DNA from 2 places in the Mycolicibacterium anyangense genome. Region 2 is predicted to be linked to the other one. Evidence: predicted binding sites of a transcription regulator. Region 2 holds the regulator's gene; the other holds the start of a gene.
What was found. The regulator LexA, encoded in region 2, represses DNA repair genes until DNA is damaged. The targets are predictions, from matches to a motif close to CGAACANNTGTTCG.

Region 1: the regulator LexA is predicted to act here: its motif matches at 8,252-8,265, upstream of G6N35_RS25395 (error-prone DNA polymerase).

What each region holds. Positions count from the first base shown of each region.
Region 1 covers NZ_AP022620.1:5,371,813-5,381,658, reverse strand. Annotated here, with positions in the region: gene G6N35_RS25420 (roadblock/LC7 domain-containing protein) at 1-340, opposite strand, end outside; gene G6N35_RS25415 (sensor histidine kinase) at 337-2,997, opposite strand; gene G6N35_RS25410 (tRNA (cytidine(34)-2'-O)-methyltransferase) at 3,254-3,718, shown strand; gene G6N35_RS25405 (nitroreductase family protein) at 3,784-4,425, opposite strand; gene G6N35_RS25400 (TIGR03667 family PPOX class F420-dependent oxidoreductase) at 4,449-4,859, shown strand; gene G6N35_RS25395 (error-prone DNA polymerase) at 4,943-8,236, opposite strand; gene helR (RNA polymerase recycling motor ATPase HelR) at 8,389-9,846, shown strand, end outside.
Region 2 covers NZ_AP022620.1:734,430-744,275, reverse strand. Annotated here, with positions in the region: gene sthA (Si-specific NAD(P)(+) transhydrogenase) at 76-1,488, shown strand; gene G6N35_RS03460 (trypsin-like serine peptidase) at 1,493-2,275, opposite strand; gene G6N35_RS03455 (proteasome assembly chaperone family protein) at 2,443-3,417, shown strand; gene G6N35_RS03450 (alpha/beta fold hydrolase) at 3,450-4,472, shown strand; gene G6N35_RS03445 (PhzF family protein) at 4,512-5,198, shown strand; gene nrdR (transcriptional regulator NrdR) at 5,204-5,668, opposite strand; gene G6N35_RS03435 (LysM peptidoglycan-binding domain-containing protein) at 5,768-6,253, opposite strand; gene lexA (transcriptional repressor LexA) at 6,470-7,168, shown strand; gene G6N35_RS03425 (LGFP repeat-containing protein) at 7,181-9,271, opposite strand; gene G6N35_RS03420 (acyl-CoA dehydrogenase family protein) at 9,495-9,846, opposite strand, start outside.

The sequences.
Region 1 (9,846 bases), 4.6 Mb from region 2:
AGCCGATTTGGCCGATATCACAGTTCGGTGCGGCCAATGTGGCCAGCTGTGAGCCGTCGCCGACCCGCATCACCAGCAGGTAACCGCCGGCCATCTCGACCACCGACTGCAGCACCTGGCCACCTTCGAACAGCTGCGCGGCACCGGCGGCCAGGCTGGCCAGGCCGGATGTGACGGCGGCCAGCTGCTCGGCCCGTTCCCGGGGCAGTTGCTCGCTGGCGGCGATCAACAGACCGTCCACCGAGACCAATACGGCGTGCGACACCCCTGGTACTTCGCGGGCGAAGTTGGACACCAGCCAGTCCAGCGAGTTGTTCTGCGCGCGTGGCGGATAGGTCATTCCTGCTCTCGTCCGTTCTCGGTACCAGTCTGGGAGTTGGCTCGGGCGGCCCGTACACCGCCGAAGTGGTTGCTGAACGACGCGCGGACGGCGTCGGGATCGCGACGGGGAAGCTCCGGCGCGGCGGGCGGGCGGTTGACCGGCACCGGAACGGGTTCGGCCGCTCCGGGAACCAGCCGCGCCCCGGGCTCGCGTACCGGCAGACCGTGCTCGGTGTGCGCCCGCACCGGCACGTTGCCCACCTCGCCCGCGGTGGCCCAGCCGTTGTCCCACACCGACTTCCAGTCCTGGGGTACCGCCACTGTCTTCGGGTCGACCAGGAACTCCGAGAGCATCTTCTGATAGATGAAGTCGGTATCGGTGTCCTCGGCCTCCGGGGCGGCCAGGTCGGCGGCCAGCACATCGAGGCCGGCGATGTCGACAGGCGCCTCCTCGAGATCCTTGCCCGCGCGTTCGCGCGAGGTGAAGAACGCGGACGTGTTGGTGGGCTGGTCATGTTCGGGGACAGGGGCTTCGTCGGTGCCCTCGGCATCGGCGAACCACCGCGACGGCTCGGGCTCGGGCTCGGGTTCCGGCGGCGGTGCGGGCGCCGCGGTGATCCCGCTGGAGCCGGGCGAACGCTGCGGCAGACCGGACGGCCCGACGGCGGGCTGCTCGTTGAGCGAGGGAGCGGCGAAACGCGCGGCCTGAGCATCGTCGTCCTGGGTCTGCGACGCCGCTCCCGGCCCGAACGGCCGGGCGTCGGGCCCGATCGGCGACGAGTGCTCGAGCAGTTCGGGCGGCAGGTACAGCTCGGCGGTGGTACCCGAGGACGGCTGGCCGGCGACGGTGTTGCGCAGCCGGACCACCATGCCGTGCATGTGGGCCAGGCGGCCGACCACGAAAAGCCCCATATGGCGGGTGTTGTCGGGGCTCACCTCACCGCCGGCATGCAGTCGCATGTTGGCGATCCGCAGGTCGGCGTCGGTCATGCCGATTCCGTCGTCGTGCACCTCGATGAGCACGCCGGCGTTGCTGGTGTGCACCGCGGTGACCCGCACCGGGGAGATCGGTGGCGAGTAGCGCAGGGCATTGTCGATCAGCTCGGCAAGCATGTGCACCGCGTCGCCGGAGACGCGGCCCACCAGTGCGGAATCCGGCACCGAGCCGATCTCCACCCGCTTGTAGTCCTCGACCTCGGAGACGGCGCCGTTGAGCGCGCTGGCCAACGGCAGCGAGGTGCGCTGGTCGCGGGACACCTGGGCGCCGGCGAGCACCAGCAGGTTGGCCCCGATGCGGCGCATCCGGGTGGCGAGGTGGTCGAGCCGGAACAGGCTCTCCAGCCGTTCGGGATCCTTCTCGTTGCGCTCGAGCCGGTCGATCAGCGCCAGCTGCTGGTCGACCAGGGACCGGTTGCGCCGCGACATCGTCTCGAACATGTCGTTGACCAGGATGCGCAGCCGGGCCTCGTCGCCGGCCAACAGCAGGGCCTGGGTGTGCAATTCGTCGACGGCGTGGGCGACCTGGCCGATCTCCTCGGTGGTGTACACCGGCAGTGGCTCGGGCTCGCGTTCGTCACCCGCGCGGACTCGGGCGATCTCCTGCTCGAGATCGGTGTGAGCAACCTTCAGGGCGCCGTCGCGCAGTGTGCGCAGCGGGCGGATCAACGACCGCGCCACCAGGTACACGACGACGAGGGCGATCACGAACGCCGCCAGGATCAGCAGACCGTCGCGGATCGCGGTGCTACGCCGGTCATCGGCGAGCGCCCGGACCGAGGTGACGACCTGCCCGGTGGTGCTGCTGATCACCTCGCCGGCAATCTTGGCGGTGGCCTGCAGGGACTGGCGCAGATCGAGGTTGCCGACCAGCACCGCGTCGGGATTGGACATGACGTTCATCCGGCGCACCATCTCGCCCTGCAGCACTTTGACGTCGGGTGATCCGACGCCGAGTACCTGGCTCATGTCGAACAGGGTCGACGGTTCGGTGCCGGCCAGTGTGATCATCGAGTTGCGCAGCTCGGCCTCAGGCAGATCACCGCCCTGCTCGACGAGGAGCTGCTGCATGAACATCTGCCCGCGGGCGCCGACGGCCCGGCTCAGGCCCTGGGTCTGCGCCCGCAGTTTCTCGTCGTCGAGGCGAACCGAGCCGTTGATGGCATCCTCGGCGGTCAGCAGGATCGGCGCGTAGGTGGTGATGCGCTCGCGCAAGCCGATGGTATTGGAGGACACCGCGCCGAGGAGCTTCTGGCCACCGGACAGGATGTTGGTGACGCCGGTCCGCACGTCGGTGGCCACATCGGTGTCGTTGAGCTTCTTCTGCAGCGCGGCCCTGGCGTTGTCGAAGGAGTTGCTGGCCGTCGCCGTGTCACCACCCGAGGAGTAGGCCAGCAGCGCCCCCTCCAGGGCGGCCAGGTAGTTCTCGATCGACGGGATCAGCTGGACGCGGTCGGCGGCCACCTGGAGCTCGCGCGCCTCGGTCAGCCCGGAATACACCCGGGCCCCGCCGAAGGCCAGTGCCAATGCCAGGGGAACGGCGACGATCGCAAACACCTTGGCGCGCACCGGCCAGTTGCGCAGCGACCACCGCGACGGCCGCTTGACCGGGGTGGCCGGTGACTGATCAGGAGACGACGGCACCTGTCCCACCCCGTCCGGGGTGGTGAACATGGTCATCGCACGACGGCCGGGCTGACGACCGCCGCACAACTATTGAGTGTTCTCGGCTGCTTCATTCGGACTTTCCTGGTCATCGCTTACCCGTGGCATGCCAACGAGACAGCGAATTACGCCTGGCAATTCGTCGAGTATGACAGCGTTGGCCCAGCTTCTCCATAGTCGTTACTGAACAGAGAGGTTGTATCCAAGCGGCGGCGACGCTATTCGGGGTGGCGAGCAAATTGCGCTGCGGCACAACTGAGATCATCGTCGGATGTTCCGGGTGATGTTTTACCAGCCGCGTATCGCACCGAATACCGGCAACGCGATCCGGATGGTCGCGGCCACCGGATGCGAACTGCATCTGGTGGAACCGCTCGGTTTCGATCTGTCCGAGCCGAAGCTGCGCCGGGCCGGGTTGGACTACCACGATCTGGCGTCGGTAACCGTGCACCCCGGACTGGAGGCGGCGTGGTCGGCCGTCGGCGAGGCCCGGGTGTTCGCCTTCAGCGCCCACGCCAGCCGGTCGTTCACCGACATCGCCTACCGACCCGGCGATGTGCTGCTGTTCGGGCCGGAGCCGACCGGGCTCGACGAGGCGACGCTGGCCGATCCGCATATCAGCGCGCAGGTGCGGATCCCGATGCTGGCGGGCCGGCGGTCATTGAATCTGTCGAACGCGGCGGCCGTGGCCGCCTATGAGGCGTGGCGGCAGCACGGCTTCCGCGGAGGCGTGTAAGCGCAGCGACCCGGGAAGTTGACCCGGCGGGCAGGAGCGCAGCGACCCGGGAACTAGAACAGCGCTTACCAGGTGTCCCAGTGGGTCAACTGCTCGGCGGGCAGCCGCTTGGCCGGTTTGAAGTCGGTGCCCTTGGTGTAGGCGATCGGGAACAGCCCACCCTGGGTGTAGTGCTCATAGGGAATTCCGAGCAGGTCGGCGGTCTTCTTCTCGCCCTCCCCGATCAGGTGCAGCGTGGTCCATGCGGTGCCCAGACCGCGTGAGCGCAGCGCCAGCATGAAGCTCCACACCGCGGGCAGCAGCGAACCCCAGAACGAGGCCTGCATGCCGGCGTCGGCACCCTCGGGGCGGCCTTCCAGGCATGGGATCAAGAAAACCGGCGCCTTCTCGAGGTTCTCGTTGAGGTACGCCGCCGAACTGCGGACCGCACCCTGCTGCTCGTCGCGGATATCGCCGCGGACCGGGCTGGGCAGATCCAGATAGGGGGTGGCGGTGGCCCGGTAGATGTCGGCGATCGCCGTCTTCTTGGCGGGATCTTCGACGAAGACCCATTGCCAGCCCTGCGTGTTGGATCCGGTGGGCGCCTGCAACGCCAGATCCAGACACTCGATGAGGACCTCGCGGGGCACCGGCTTGTCGAAGTCGAGCCGCTTGCGCACCGATCGGGTGGAGGTCAGGAGTTCATCGGCGGTCAGGTCAAGGGTCATCTCTGGAGACTACATTCGGGTGCATGGCACTTGAGCTGAGTCACGAGGTTTCCGATCGACTGACCTCCGACCACTACGGCTGGCTGACCACGGTAGCCAAATCGGGCCAGCCGGTGCCCAGGCTGGTCTGGTTCTACTTCGACGGCACCGACGTGATCGTCTACAGCGAGCCGACGGCAGCCAAGGTGCGCCATATCCGGGCTCACCCGCTTGTCAGCCTGAATCTGGACTCCGACGGCAATGGTGGGGGCATCGTCGTGGTGGGCGGTACCGCCGTGGTGGATTCCGAGGACGCCGATCCCCGCGATGACGAACCGTACTGGGCGAAATACCGGGAAGCCGCCGACCAATTCGGGCTGACCGAGGCGATGGGCGGCTACAACCTGCGGCTCAGGATCAGCGTCGACAAGGTGTGGACCACCCCGACGGCCTAGCGCTCATCCTCGGCGAGCGTGCGCGAAATGCCACCCCAGCCGGCGTGTCGGTGTACAGACACGCACCCTCGCGCCGGCGGCTTTCACCGGAAGTCCCTCGACCGCGAGCTCACCGTCATGCTGATACGGCCCATCCGCTCGGCGATCACCGTCACCGCCCCGGTGGCGTTCTGCACCTGACCACGAATCAGCAGGGCCGACGCGGTCTGGGCGAGCTTGCGGTGCCGGCTCCACACTCCGGGTGTGCACAGCACGTTGACCATGCCGGTCTCGTCCTCGATGTTCATGAACGTCACCCCTTGGGCGGTGGCCGGGCGCTGCCGGTGGGTCACCGCCCCGGCGATCAGCACCCGGCTGCCGTCGGGGATGCCGAGCAGCCGGTCAGCGGTGATGACGCCCAGTGCGTCGAGGTCCTCGCGCAGGAACTGAGTGGGGTAACTGTCCGGAGAGACCCCGGTGGCCCAGACATCGGCGGCGGCCAGTTCCACCTCCGTCATCCCGGGAAGCGCCGGCACGTGCGACGAGGTCCCTACCCCGGGCAGCCGGTCTGGCCGCTGGGTGGCCGCCGCGCCGGCCGCCCACAGTGCTTCACGCCGGGTGATCGCAAAGCAGCCCAGCGCCCCCGCGGTGGCCAGCGCCTCGGCCTGCGGCACCGAAAGCGTCACGCGCCCAGTCATATCCAGCAGCGACGCATACGGGCCATTAGCCTGCCGTTCGTCGACGATGCGCTGGGCCAGGTCATCACCAATATGACGCACCGCCCCCAGTCCCAGCCGTACCTCCAACCCCTGGTTCTCCAGCGTGGCGTACGCCAGGCTGGCGTTGACGCACGGGCCGTGCACGGTGACACCGTGGCGACGGGCGTCGGCGACCAGTGACTGCGGGGAGTAGAAGCCCATCGGCTGCGCGCGCAGCAACGCCGCGCAGAACGCGGCCGGATGGTAGAGCTTGAACCAGGACGAGTAGTACACCAGCGAGGCGAAGCTGAGCGAATGACTTTCCGGGAAGCCGAAATTGGCGAACGCCTCCAGCTTCTCGTAGATCCGGTCGGCCACTTCCCCGGTAATGCCGTGCCGCTGCGCCATCCCGGCGTAGAACCGGTCCCGTAGCCGGCGCATCTTCTCGGTGGACCGTTTGGAGCCCATGGCTCTGCGCAACTGGTCGGCCTCGGCAGCCGAAAAGCCCGCACAGTCCACCGCCAGTTGCATCAGCTGCTCTTGGAACAGTGGTACCCCCAACGTCTTTCGCAGCGCCGGTTCCATCGCCGGATGGTCGTAGACCACCGGTTCCAGACCGTTGCGCCGCTTGATGTACGGGTGCACCGAGCCGCCCTGGATCGGGCCGGGGCGGATCAGCGCGACCTCGACCACCAGGTCGTAGAACACCCGGGGCTTCAACCGCGGCAGGGTTGCCATCTGAGCACGGGACTCCACCTGGAAAACCCCGACAGAATCGGCCTTCTGCAGCATCTGGTAGACGCGCGCATCCGACAGGTCCAGGCGGGCCAGGTCGACCTCGATTCCCTTGTGTTCGGCGACCAAGTCGATGCAGTAGTGCAGCGCCGAGAGCATACCCAGACCCAGCAGGTCGAACTTCACCAAACCGATTGCCGCGCAGTCGTCTTTGTCCCACTGAAGCACACTGCGATTCTCCATCCGCGCCCATTCCACCGGGCATACGTCGGCGATCGGCCGGTCGCAGATCACCATGCCACCGGAGTGGATGCCCATGTGCCGGGGCAAGTTCTTGATCTGCAGCGCCAGATCGATCACCGGTTCGGGGATGTCCTCGACATCGGGCGAGTCGGCCAGCCCGTTCCACCGGCTGATCTGCTTACTCCAGGCATCCTGCTGACCTTGCGAGAACCCGAGTGCCCGGGCCATGTCCCGCACGGCACTGCGGCCGCGGTAGGTGATCACGTTGGCCACCTGGGCGGCGTAGTCGCGGCCGTAGCGCTCGTAGACGTACTGGATTGCCTTCTCGCGCAGGTCCGATTCGATGTCGATGTCGATATCGGGTGGGCCGTCGCGGGCCGGGGACAGGAACCGTTCGAAGAGCAGGCCGTTGGCCACCGGGTCGACGGCGGTGACGCCGAGGGAGTAACAGACCGCGGAGTTGGCCGCCGATCCACGGCCCTGGCACAGGATGTTGTTGCGCCGGCAGAACTGGGTGATGTCGTGCACCACCAGGAAATAGCCGGGGAACTTCAACTGCGCGATGACGGCGAGTTCCCGCTCGATCTGCGCGTACGCCTCGGGCGCGGCCGATCGCGGACCGTAGCGTCGGGCGGCGCCGAGCATGGTGAGCTCACGCAGCCAGCTGTCCTCGGTTTCGCCGGACGGCACGTCGAACGGTGGCAGCTGCGGGGCGATCAGCGCCAGCTCGAACGCACACTGCTCGCCGAGATCGGCTGCAGCGGTGACAACTTCGGGATACTCGAAGAACAGCCGGGCCATCTCGTCACCGGCGCGCAGGTGCGCTCCGCCCAGCGGGGCCAGCCAGCCGGCCGCCTCGTCGAGCGACTGGCGGGCCCGGATCGCGCCCATCGCCATGGCCAGCCTGCCGCGGCTCGGTTCGGCGACGTGTGCGGCGGTGGTGGCGACCACCGACAGGCCGAACCGGGGCGCCAGCGCCGCCAGCGCCGCGTTGCGTTCGTCGTCGAGCGGGTCGCCGTGATGGGTGAGCTCGACACTGACCCGCTGCGCACCGAACCGGTCGACCAGGTCGGCGAGGGCCCGCTCGGCCGCCTCGGGACCACCCGTCGAGAATGCTTGTCGGACATGGCCTTTGCGGCATCCGGTCAGGATGTGCCAGTGTCCGCCGGAGGCTTCGGCCAATGCGTCGTAGTCGTAGCGCGGCCTGCCCTTCTCTCCACCGGCCAGATGCGCGCGGGCGATCTCCCGCGACAGCCGGCGGTACCCCTCGGGTCCACGGGCCAGCACCAGCAGATGCGGACCGGGCGGATCGGGATCCTCGGTGCGGGGGGTGTTACTCAATGACAGTTCGGCGCCGAAGACGGTGCGCATGTCGAGTTCCTTGGCGGCCTCGGCGAAGCGCACCACCCCGTAGAGGCCGTCATGGTCGGTGAGCGCGATGGCCCGCAGATCCAGCCGCACCGCCTCTTCGACGAGTTCTTCCGGGGTACTGGCCCCGTCCAGAAAGCTGTAGGCCGAATGTGTATGCAGTTCGGCATAGGGAACGCGGGAGCGCAGCGGGGGTTCGACGGCCGGTTCGTAGGGTTGGCGCTTGCGAGACCAGGCCGGGCTGTCCCCGCCGTCGGCGTGTGGCTCCCCCAGCGACATCCCACTGCGGCGCGGCTTGCTGTTGAGCACCCGCTCCATCTCGCCCCAGCTGGGCGGGCCGTTGTGCCACCCCACGCACGCCAGCTTAATCGAACATATGTTCTAAGGCCAGGCTCGGGGAATTCCCCCATCGACTTCCCACTTCAACCTATAGCCGACCAGGGGGCTTGCGGCAAGGCCCGGGTCGTCCCGCACACTCGCCTGACACAACCGTGGAAATGAGGGGTATGACGTCGCAGGCACACGATCGTGAACTGGAGTCCGAGCAGGATTACCTGACGGACCTCTACGACCGACTGGACGGCAAGCGCAGACGGGTTAGGGCCCAGTACCGCGCCGCACTCGGCGGCCCGATCGACGTTCAGGACGGCGGGACGCTGGTGGCCCGCGACGCCGAGGTGCGGGCGCTGGCCCGGTTGGCCGCCCGGCTGGACGTCGCCGACCACGGATTGTGCTTCGGGCGGCTGGACGCGGTGAACGGTGAGCGGCTCTACGTCGGCCGGATCGGGATCTTCGACGAGGACAACGATCACGAGACACTGCTGCTGGACTGGCGCGCCCCGGCCGCCCGCGCCTTCTACATCGCCACCGCCGCCAGCCCCGAGGGCATGCGCCGGCGGCGCCAGTTCCACTCCCTGGGACGCCGGCTGCTCGATTTCACCGACGAAGTCTTCGGCAGGCCCGACCCTGATGCGGGTGACGACAGTCCGTTGAGCAGCGACGCCGCACTGCTGTACGCGGTCAACGCGCCCCGCGGTGAGGGCATGCGCGACATCGTAGCGACCATCCAGTCCGAACAGGACGAGATCATCCGCCTCGAGCACCCGGGGGTGCTGGTGATCGAGGGCGGACCCGGCACCGGCAAGACGGTGGTGGCACTGCATCGCGTTGCGTACCTGCTCTACACCCAGCGGGAGCGGATCGAACGGCACGGGGTGCTGGTCGTCGGCCCCAACCACGCGTTCATGAACCACATCAGCCGGGTGCTGCCCTCCCTCGGCGAATCCGAGGTGGTGTTCATGACGGTCGGCGATCTCCTGCCCGGTCTGCACGTCACCGCCGAGGACGCCCCAGATGTCGCTCGCATCAAGGGTTCTCGCGCGATGCTGGACGTCCTCGCGGCGGCGATCGCCGACCGCCAACGCGTGCCCGAGCAACCATTGGAGATCCCACTGGGTGATGTGACGATGCAGATCGCCGCTGACACCGCCGGGTGGGCGATCGACGAGGCCCGCGCAAGCGGACTGCCCCACAACGCCGCTCGTGCGGTGTTCCGCGACATCGTCACCTACGTCCTGACCGAGCGCGGGGTCGCCCGGATCGGCCGCGGCTGGCTGACCCGCGAGAACAAGGACGCCTGGGAGAAGGTCAGGGCGGACCTGCTCGCCGACCTCGAAGACAATGAGCGGTTCCTGTCGGCCCTCGATCAACTCTGGCCGGTCCTCGAGCCGCACGAGCTGTTGGCCGAGCTGTACAGCTCGCCCGAGCGGTTGCGCGCCGCCGGTGCCGACCCGGCGTTGCATCGGGAAGTCGGCGACGCCTGGACAACCTCGGATGTGCCGTTGCTCGACGAATTGGTCGATCTGCTGGGCCGTGACAAGGCGGCCGACGACGCCGCCGCACAGGCACTCCGGGAAGAAACCGACTACGCCAGAGGCGTTTTGGAGAACATGGTCGCCCACGAG
Region 2 (9,846 bases):
GGATGACTCAGTGTTCACGTCGTATTGCCGCCGTCGGCATGCGAGATTCGGCAAACCGGCGTACACCTGTTGCTCATGGGTTTGGAATACGACCTCGTCGTCATCGGCTCGGGCCCCGGCGGGCAGAAAGCCGCCATCGCCGCGGCCAAGCTCGGCAAAACGGTGGCGATCGTCGAACGAGGCCGCATGCTCGGCGGCGTCTGCGTCAACACCGGAACCATCCCGTCGAAGACACTGCGCGAAGCGGTGCTCTACCTGACCGGGATGAGTCAGCGCGAACTCTACGGCGCGAGCTACCGGGTCAAGGAGAAGATCACCCCGGCCGACTTGCTCGCCCGCACTCAGCACGTCATCGGCAAAGAGATCGACGTCGTGCGAAATCAGTTGATGCGCAACGGAATCGAGCTCTATACCGGACTCGGGCGGTTCCTCGACGAACACACGATCCTGGTGGAGGATCCGGGCCGGGCCGAGCGGATCACCGTCAGCGGCCGCTACATCATCATCGCCACGGGCACGGTCCCCGCCCGGCCCCCCGGTGTCGAGTTCGACGAGAACCGGGTGCTGGACTCCGATGGCATCCTCGACCTGAAATCCATCCCGTCCTCGATGGTGGTCGTCGGGGCCGGGGTGATCGGCATCGAGTACGCCTCGATGTTCGCCGCCCTGGGCACCAAGGTCACCGTGGTGGAGAAGCGCGACTCGATGCTGGAGTTCTGCGATCCCGAGATCGTCGAATCGCTGCGCTTCCACCTGCGCGATCTGGCGGTCACCTTCCGGTTCGGCGAAGAGGTCACCGCCGTCGACGTCGGCGCGAACGGCACCGTCACCACCCTGGCCAGTGGCAAGCAGATCCCGGCCGAGACGGTGATGTATTCCGCGGGACGGCAGGGCCAGACCGACAGCCTGGACCTGCCCAACGCCGGATTGGAGTCCGACAACCGGGGGCGGATCTTCGTCGACGACAAGACCTTCCAGACCAAGGTCGACCACATCTACGCTGTCGGCGACGTGATCGGGTTCCCTGCGCTGGCTGCCACCTCGATGGAGCAGGGCCGACTGGCCGCCTATCACGCCTTCGGCGAACCGACCGCGGGGATGACCGCCCTGCAGCCGATCGGCATCTACTCCATCCCCGAGGTGTCCTATGTCGGGGCTACCGAAGTCGAACTCACCAAGGATTCCATCCCCTACGAGGTCGGCGTCTCGCGCTACCGCGAACTGGCTCGCGGACAGATCGCGGGCGACTCCTACGGCATGCTCAAACTGCTGGTGTCCACCGAGGACCTCAAGCTGCTCGGGGTGCACATCTTCGGCACCAACGCCACCGAGATGGTGCACATCGGCCAGGCCGTGATGGGCTGCGGCGGCACGGTGGAATACCTGGTGGACGCGGTGTTCAACTACCCGACGTTCTCCGAGGCCTACAAGGTGGCCGCGCTGGACGTGATGAACAAGATGCGCGCACTGAGCCAGTTCCGGAAGTGACCGGCTAACACTCGTTGTCGAAGGTGTTGGGTGCCGCGTCGCCGGGGCCGCCAGCCTCAGCACGGCGCAGCAGCGCCGCCGTACCGGAATCGAACGGCGCCGAGTACGACACGTTGTCCTGGCAGCCGCCTGCCTCGCGGCCACCGATCACGCCCACCACGTGCGTACCGGTGATCCAGGGAGCGCCGCTTGTGCCGTCGACCAGACCACCACACTGCAGCGTCGGGAACCCGCCGGTGTCGGGGCTGGCGACGGTGTCGCAGCTGACCGGCTTACCACCCACCCCCATCGGATAGCCGACGACCGTCACCGGACTCGACGGCACGGGGGCCGCGCCGAGCGTCAGCGCGGCCCCGACGATCGTCTCAATGGACCCACCCGCCGGCCTGCTGACCCGCAGGAAGGCGTAGTCGGCGTTCGGATCCTGGGTGGCCACCCAGCGGGGATCGAGATAGACGGCGTCGACGGTCCAGACCTCACCCGGGTCGGCGGTGTCGGCGAACCCGGGCACGAACGTGGCGGGATACTCCTGCGCCAGGCAGTGCGCCGCCGTGAGCACCAGGTCCTTGGACGCCGAGTGGATGACCGAACCACTGCAGGTGTGCGTGTCGGTCGCACCGAGGAACAACGCCCCCACTGCCGACTGGGGCGACACCGTCCGGGCGGCGATCGCCACCGCGACGGGCTGGACCCGCTCGGCGGCCTTGGCGTGCGGTTCGGCGGCGTGCTGGCAGCCGGCCAGCAGCACGGCGGCGGCCCCGATGCCCACCGCCGCTACCGTCCGCATGCAGGAGATCATGCCCGATTCGCCGAGCGCGAGCAGGGAACGAGCGCACGGGCGCCTGCGTTGTGCAGACGGGGGCTCCCCCGATGGCGCCCGCCAGGGTCTGCGAGACACTAGGTGTCACGGTACGGAGGCGACGACGTTCCCAGACACCGCGAGGAGGCGAAACGATGGCTGACGAGCAAGGACAGCACTATCAACCCGAACCGACCGGGATGTACGAGCTGGAGTTCCCGGCACCGCAACTGTCCTCGTCCGACGGGCGCGGTCCCGTGCTGTTGCACGCACTGGAGGGTTTTTCCGACGCCGGTCACGCCATTCGCTTGGCGGCCGAACATCTGCGCAACGTGCTGGACACCGAATTGGTCGCCTCATTCGCGATCGACGAGCTGCTCGACTACCGCTCGCGCCGGCCGGTGATGACGTTCAAGACCGATCACTTCACGAACTACGACGAGCCGCAGCTGAACCTGTACGCGCTGCACGACAGCGTCGGGACGCCGTTTCTGCTGCTCGCCGGTCTGGAGCCGGACCTGAAGTGGGAAAGGTTCGTCACCGCGGTGCGGTTGCTCGCCGAACGACTCGGGGTGCGCCAGACCATCGGGCTGGGCACCATCCCGATGGCGGTGCCGCACACCCGGCCGGTATCGATGACCGCCCACTCGAACAATCGTGAACTGATCGACGACATCCAACCGTGGGTCGGCGAGGTGCAGGTACCGGGCAGCGTGTCCAGCCTGCTGGAGTACCGGATGGCCCAGCACGGCCACGAGGTCGTCGGGTTCACCGTGCACGTCCCGCACTACCTGGCCCAAACCGACTACCCCATCGCCGCCGAGGCGCTGTTGGAACAGGTGGCCAGGACGACTTCGCTGCAGCTGCCGCTGCGAGCCCTCACCGACGCCGGCGCGGCCGTACGGACCAAGATCGACGAGCAGGTGGAGGCCAGTCCCGAGGTCGCTCAAGTGGTGACCGCGCTGGAGCGACAGTACGATGCATTCGTTGCCGCGCAGGAGAACCGGTCGCTGTTGGCACGCGACGAGGAACTCCCCAGCGGAGACGAACTCGCCGGGGAGTTCGAGCGTTTCCTGGCCCAGCATGCCGAGGACTTCAAGGACGGTCTCACCGACGACGGCGAGACCTGAGGCGAAGTCCCACACCGACAGCGAGGTTGGAGATGCCGCAGCGAAAGCCCAATCTGCAGCCGGTGCGGGAAGTGACGCCCACTCTGCACTTCAAGACCATTCACGGGTACCGCCGGGCCTTCCGGGTAGCCGGATCCGGTCCGGTGCTGCTGCTGATCCACGGAATCGGCGACAACTCGACGACCTGGCACTCGGTGCACAGCAAGCTGGCGCAGCGATTCACCGTGATCGCACCCGATCTGCTGGGTCACGGCCAGTCCGACAAGCCGCGGGCGGACTACTCGGTGGCCGCCTACGCCAACGGCATGCGCGACCTGCTCAGCGTGCTCGATATCGACAAGTGCACCGTGGTGGGGCACTCCCTGGGCGGCGGCGTGGCGATGCAGTTCGCCTACCAGTTCCCCCAACTCGTCGAACGGCTGATCCTCGTCGGGGCGGGCGGGGTCACCAAGGACGTCAACATCGCGCTGCGGGTGGCCTCACTGCCGCTGGGCGGCGAAGCCCTGGCGTTGTTGCGGCTGCCGATGGTGCTGCCCGCGCTGCAGGTGGCCGGCCGGGCGCTGGGTACCGTCTTCGGTTCGACCGGTCTGGGCCGCGACATCCCCGACGCGCTGCGGATCCTCACCGACCTGCCCGAGCCCACGGCCTCCTCGGCCTTCACCCGCACCCTGCGGTCGGTGGTCGACTGGCGCGGCCAGGTAGTGACAATGCTGGATCGATGTTACTTGACGGAATCCGTTCCTGTGCAACTGATTTGGGGCGATCAGGATGCCGTCATCCCGGTCGGACACGCAAAGATGGCCCACGCCGCCATGCCCGGTTCGCAGTTGGAGATCTTCGCGCGATCCGGGCATTTCCCGTTCCATGACGATCCAGACCGGTTCGTCGAAGTGGTGGAGCGGTTCTGCGACTCGACCGCGCCCGCCGAATACGACCAGAACGCGCTTCGACACCTGTTGCGTACCGGGATCAGCGAGCGGTCGGTGACAGGACCACTGGACACCCGGGTGGCGGTCCTCGACGCCATGGGGACCGACGAGCGCAGCGCCACCTGATCGGTGCGCCGCCCCGCGCGAGCGTCGTAGAGTCGGTTCATGACCGTCGACGTCGCCGTCCTGCGGGTATTCACCGATTCCACGGGCCACTTCGGCAATCCACTCGGGGTGGTGGACGCCGCGACCGTGCCGCCCGCCGACCGCCAGCGGATCGCCACCGAATTGGGTTACAGCGAAACGATTTTCATCGACCTGCCGGAGGTGGGCTCGAACACCGCCCATGCCCACATCTTCACCCCGGCCGTCGAGCTCCCCTTCGCCGGTCACCCCACTGTCGGGGCCGCCTGGTGGCTGGGCCAGCGCGGAACGCCGGTGCACACCCTGCAGGTGCCCGCCGGGATCGTGCAGATCGGTCGGGACGGCGAGCGCACCACCGTGCGAGCGCGGGCCGAATGGTCACCGGAGTTCGCGATCCACGACCTGGGGTCGGTGGACGACGTCCTGGCAGCAGACCCGGGTGACTACGACGATGACGCCGAGCACTATCTGTGGGCCTGGGCGGATCGGGAGCAGGGACACATCCGATCACGGATGTTGGCCAACGATCTGGGGGTGCCCGAGGATGAGGCCACCGGATCGGCGGCGGTGCGCATCACCGACTATCTGAGCCGCGACCTCACGATCACCCAGGGCAAGGGATCTGAGTTGTTCACGAGGTGGAGCCCGGAGGGCTGGGTCGTGGTTGCCGGCCGGGTGGCCGACGACGGCCTACGGCAGATCGACTGACCCTGTCAGCCGGAGGTGCCCACCTTGCGATGGGCGCGCAATGCCTCGATCTCGCGCTCGAAATCCTCGGCTGAGCTGAACGACCGGTACACCGAGGCGAAGCGGAGGTAGGCGACCTCGTCGAGCTCACGCAGCGGGCCGAGGATGGCCAGGCCCACCTCATGACTGGGGATCTCCGGTGACCCGGCTGCCCGCACGGTGTCCTCGACCTGCTGGGCGAGCACGTTCAGCGCGTCGTCGTCGACCTGTCGGCCCTGACACGCCCGACGGACGCCGCGCATGACCTTCTCGCGGCTGAACGGCTCGGTCACTCCGCTGCGCTTGACGACGGCGAGCACGGCGGTCTCCACAGTGGTGAAACGCCGGCCGCACTCCGGGCAGGACCGGCGCCGGCGAATGGCCTGGCCCTCGTCGGTCTCGCGGGAATCGACCACCCGAGAATCGGGATGACGGCAAAACGGACAATGCATGACCGCTCCTTCGCCGCCGCAACCGGGTGATGTGAACCACCCAGAGCCTACCTGCGCCGTCCACCGGGGTGCGCCGATGCCGCCCACGGCCGGGTCCGATCAGCCGATGGGGGCGATCAGCGTCTGCCCCGCATCCAGTGCCGCCGAGTCGAGTTTGTTGAGGTCACGGATGCGCTGGACCACCTGCGCCACCGGTGCGTCCGGGGCCACCCGAGATGCCACCTGCTGCAGCGTCTCACCGGCCTGCACCCGCACCACGGCGAGCTGGTCGGGCACCTGCACGGTCGACACCTCCGCGGAGCTGAGGTGGAACAGCGAGCCCAACCACAGCGTGATCAGCGCCGCCACCCCGGCCAGCACGATGGTGACAGTGGTACTGACCGGCTTGCGGGTATGCGCCGCCTGCGACACGCCAATGCCGGTGCCCCGGTAGCGCAGGGGCGCGCCGGCGGGCCGCGCCGGACCCGGCCGCCGAGGACTGCGGGCGCGGACCGGGCGAACCCGATCAGCAGCGCCGGGCTGCTCGGCCGGCCGACGGTACTCAGACGGCCACGCCACCACCTGTCGATCGTCGATGACTGTCATGTCCGCTCCTTCCTCCGATATGCCCGCGGTTCGCTCTTGTGTTCGAAATATACTCGATCATCTGTTCGATACTCGAACATGCGAGCGAGCGTGTCGGAAGAATAAAACGGACCACCGACAAGTTTCGGCGCCCGCCATTCCGATCCACGCGACGCCGGGACGACACGCTCGAACAAATGTTTGATTGTGTCCCCGCATGCGACTACATTCGGCGCTATGAGTGACCGCAGTGACACATCGTCTTCATCGCCGGGTACCGAAACCGCCCGATCCGATTCGGGATTGACCGAGCGGCAGCGGACCATCCTCGAGGTGATCCGCACCTCGGTCACCACGCGTGGCTATCCCCCGAGCATCCGGGAGATCGGCGACGCGGTCGGGCTCACCTCGACCTCCTCGGTGGCCCACCAGTTGCGCACGCTGGAGCGCAAGGGCTATCTGCGCCGCGACGCCAACCGCCCGCGCGCCGTGGACGTCCGCAGCGCGGACGATCTGCCGGCCACACCCGTCACCGAGGTCGCGGGTTCAGACGCGCTGCCCGAGCCCACGTTCGTGCCGGTGCTCGGCCGCATCGCCGCGGGCGGCCCCATCCTGGCCGAGCAGGCCGTCGAGGAAGTCTTCCCGCTGCCGCGCGAACTCGTCGGCGAGGGTTCGCTGTTCCTGCTCAAGGTGGTCGGCGAGTCGATGGTGGATGCCGCCATCTGTGACGGTGACTGGGTGGTCGTGCGTCAGCAGCACGTCGCCGACAACGGCGACATCGTGGCCGCAATGATCGACGGCGAGGCCACGGTCAAGACGTTCAAGCGCACCAGCGGTCAGGTCTGGCTGATGCCGCACAACCCGGCGTTCGACCCGATCCCCGGTAACGACGCGGTCATCCTGGGCAAGGTCGTCACCGTAATCCGCAAGCTCTGACGGCGCCCGGGCCTACTCGGCTTTGTGAAAGCCGTTGGCCTGGGCCAGTTCCTCGCTGGCGAACCACACCTCGGGAATGGTGTGCTCGTAGAGCTCGGAGTCCGGCGTGTAGTACAGGCCGGAGTGGGTGTTGGCCTTGATCACATAGCCTTCCGGCGCCTGATAGGGATCGGCCAGCGGAAGATGAATTGCGGGCCGGGCCTGACCTTCGTCCTCATGGGTGTCGGACTGCAAGTCCTGAGCCGGTTCGAGGGTGACGTCCTCGTCGGGCACCACGGGAACCTCGTCCGGCTCCTCGACAGCCCGGCGGCGACGCGGGGCCCCGATCTCGCCCATGTCCAGACGCCACATCGACTGGGACTCTTCGAGATTCACCGCCGCGTGCCGGCCGGAATCGCTGGCTTCCTCGGCCTCGTACTGGTCGGCTTCCTCGACCTCCGCGTACTCCACGTAGTCCGGGTGGGTGTCGTCGGGATGAGCATCATCGGGTGCGGGTTCGGCCGCCTCATGGTCGACGGGAATCCGGGTGGGCGTGGTGTCGATCGAATCCTGGTCGCCGTCGAACACATCGTCGGGGCCGGGCATGGTCTTGCCACCCGCAGCCGACCAGCTGAACCCGGACGAATCCGGAACCTGGACGCGACTCCCCTCCGGATAGGACGCATAACGCGATGTCTCCGGCTCACCCGGCCACCGATCGTCGTCCTCGTCGTAGTCGGCGTCCTCGAAGTCGTCATCCTCGGCAGCAGCGGCCCGGCGGCGCTGCAGCCACAACAGGCCCAGTGCGATCACGCCGACGAGCAGGATCGCCGGAATGATGACCAGCAGCCACCACCAATGCCAGGCGAAGTTCTTGCCGCCCTTGGTGTCCGACGTGCCGGAAGTCGGCGGTGGGGTGCCGCTGGGCAGTTCGAGGCCCGACAGCTGTCCGGCCAATTCCGGCGGCTTGGTGCTGAAGCTGTCGTTGGACTTGTTGAACGAGATCTCGCCACCGCTGAACTTCTGGGTCAGGGTGTCGCCGTCGGCCGTCTGCTCACCGGTCGGCACACCCAGCGATCCCGTCGCGCCGCCGAGCTTGGCCCAGGCCGCGTTGATCGCTCCGCGGACGACGATCGCCCCGTTGTCCGGCGTCCAGAAGATCACCGGTTTGTCCGGTGCGCTGAAGGCGCTCACCCGGCTGTTGGGGGCGCCGCCGTCGGCCTCGGTACCCGTCGGCAGGCCGAGATCACCCTTCGGGCCGCCCAGCGAGTCGTACTTGGCCAAGATCGCTCCGGTGACCGCATGGGCTCCGGTGGCCGGCGAGTAGAAGATCTTGCCGCCGGCGTAGTCCTGGGCAGTGCCGTCGCTACCGACGCTGTACTGCGCACCCTGGCGAGCGCCCAACGTGCCGGTCAGACCACCGGCCGCACGCCAGGCCTGGTTGATCAGGGTGGTCGGATCGGCGGGGACCTCGACACCGGACAGGTTCGCGGCCAGATCCGGCGGATCGGTGGTGAACACCTTGGTGGCGTTGTTGTAGGAGACCGTCCCGCCGGTGAACTTCTGGCTCACGACGTCACCTTCATAGGTCTCGTCGCCGGTGGGTGCGCCGAGCGTGCCACCGGAGCCACCGAGCTTGTCCCAGGCGGCATTGATGGCACCGCGCACCACCCGCGCACCGGTGTCGGCGGTCCAGAAGATCGCGGGCTTGTCGCTGGCACTGAAGGTGCTGACCCGGCTGTCCGGGCCCAGCAGGCCCGCCACTTCGTCGATGGTCGGGAAGCCGAGATCACCGTCGGCGGGGCCACCGAGCGCCTGGTACTTGTCGAGGATGGCGCCGAACAGCAGATGGGCCCCGGTCGCCGGGGTGAAGAAGATCTTGCCGCCGCTGAAGTTCTGGGCGAAGCCGTCGCCGATCGAGTAGACGTCGCCGTCCTTGGTGCCTACCGGGGACCCGTCGCCGCCGGCGGCCTGCCATGCCTGATCGATGGCCGCGTTGGCCGCATCGCTTTCCGGTGACGCCACCGCAACAGGGGCTACCAGCACCGCCGCCGCAGTCGTCGCGACCACGGCGAGCGCCAGTCGCCCGACGCCTCTGGTGAGGCGACTTCCAAGCCAGGTCATGTAACTTCCCGCCGTTCCGGTCAAGATTCCTCTAGTTATAGTCCGCGTCAACTGTGCGTCAGCAGATCACGACACGCGGCTATATCCGAGATACGGCACGCACAAACACCCGAAAACAGCACAAAGTCGTGACAAAACCGCAGGAGACGTCGATTCGGACGCCAGACAGCACACAGCCCGGGCAAACCGCCCGGGCTGTGCCGTCGAAGTCGCTGCGAGCCGGTTAAACGCCCAGGCTACGCCCGATGATCTCCTTCATGATCTCGGTGGTCCCGCCGTAGATGGTCTGCACGCGGGCGTCGAGGTAGGCACGCGCGACGTTGTACTCACGCATGTAGCCGTAGCCGCCGTGCAGCTGCAGGCAGCGGTCGATGATCCGCACCTGGGCTTCGGTGGTGTACCACTTGGCCATCGCGGCCTGCTCGGCGGTCAGCTTCTCGTCGAGGTGCAGCCGGATGAATTCGTCGGTCATGATGCGCACCGCGGTGGCCTCGGTGGCCAGCTCGGCCAGCAGGAAGCGGCTGTTCTGGAACGACCCGATCGGCTTGCCGAAGGCCTTGCGCTCCTTGGTGTAC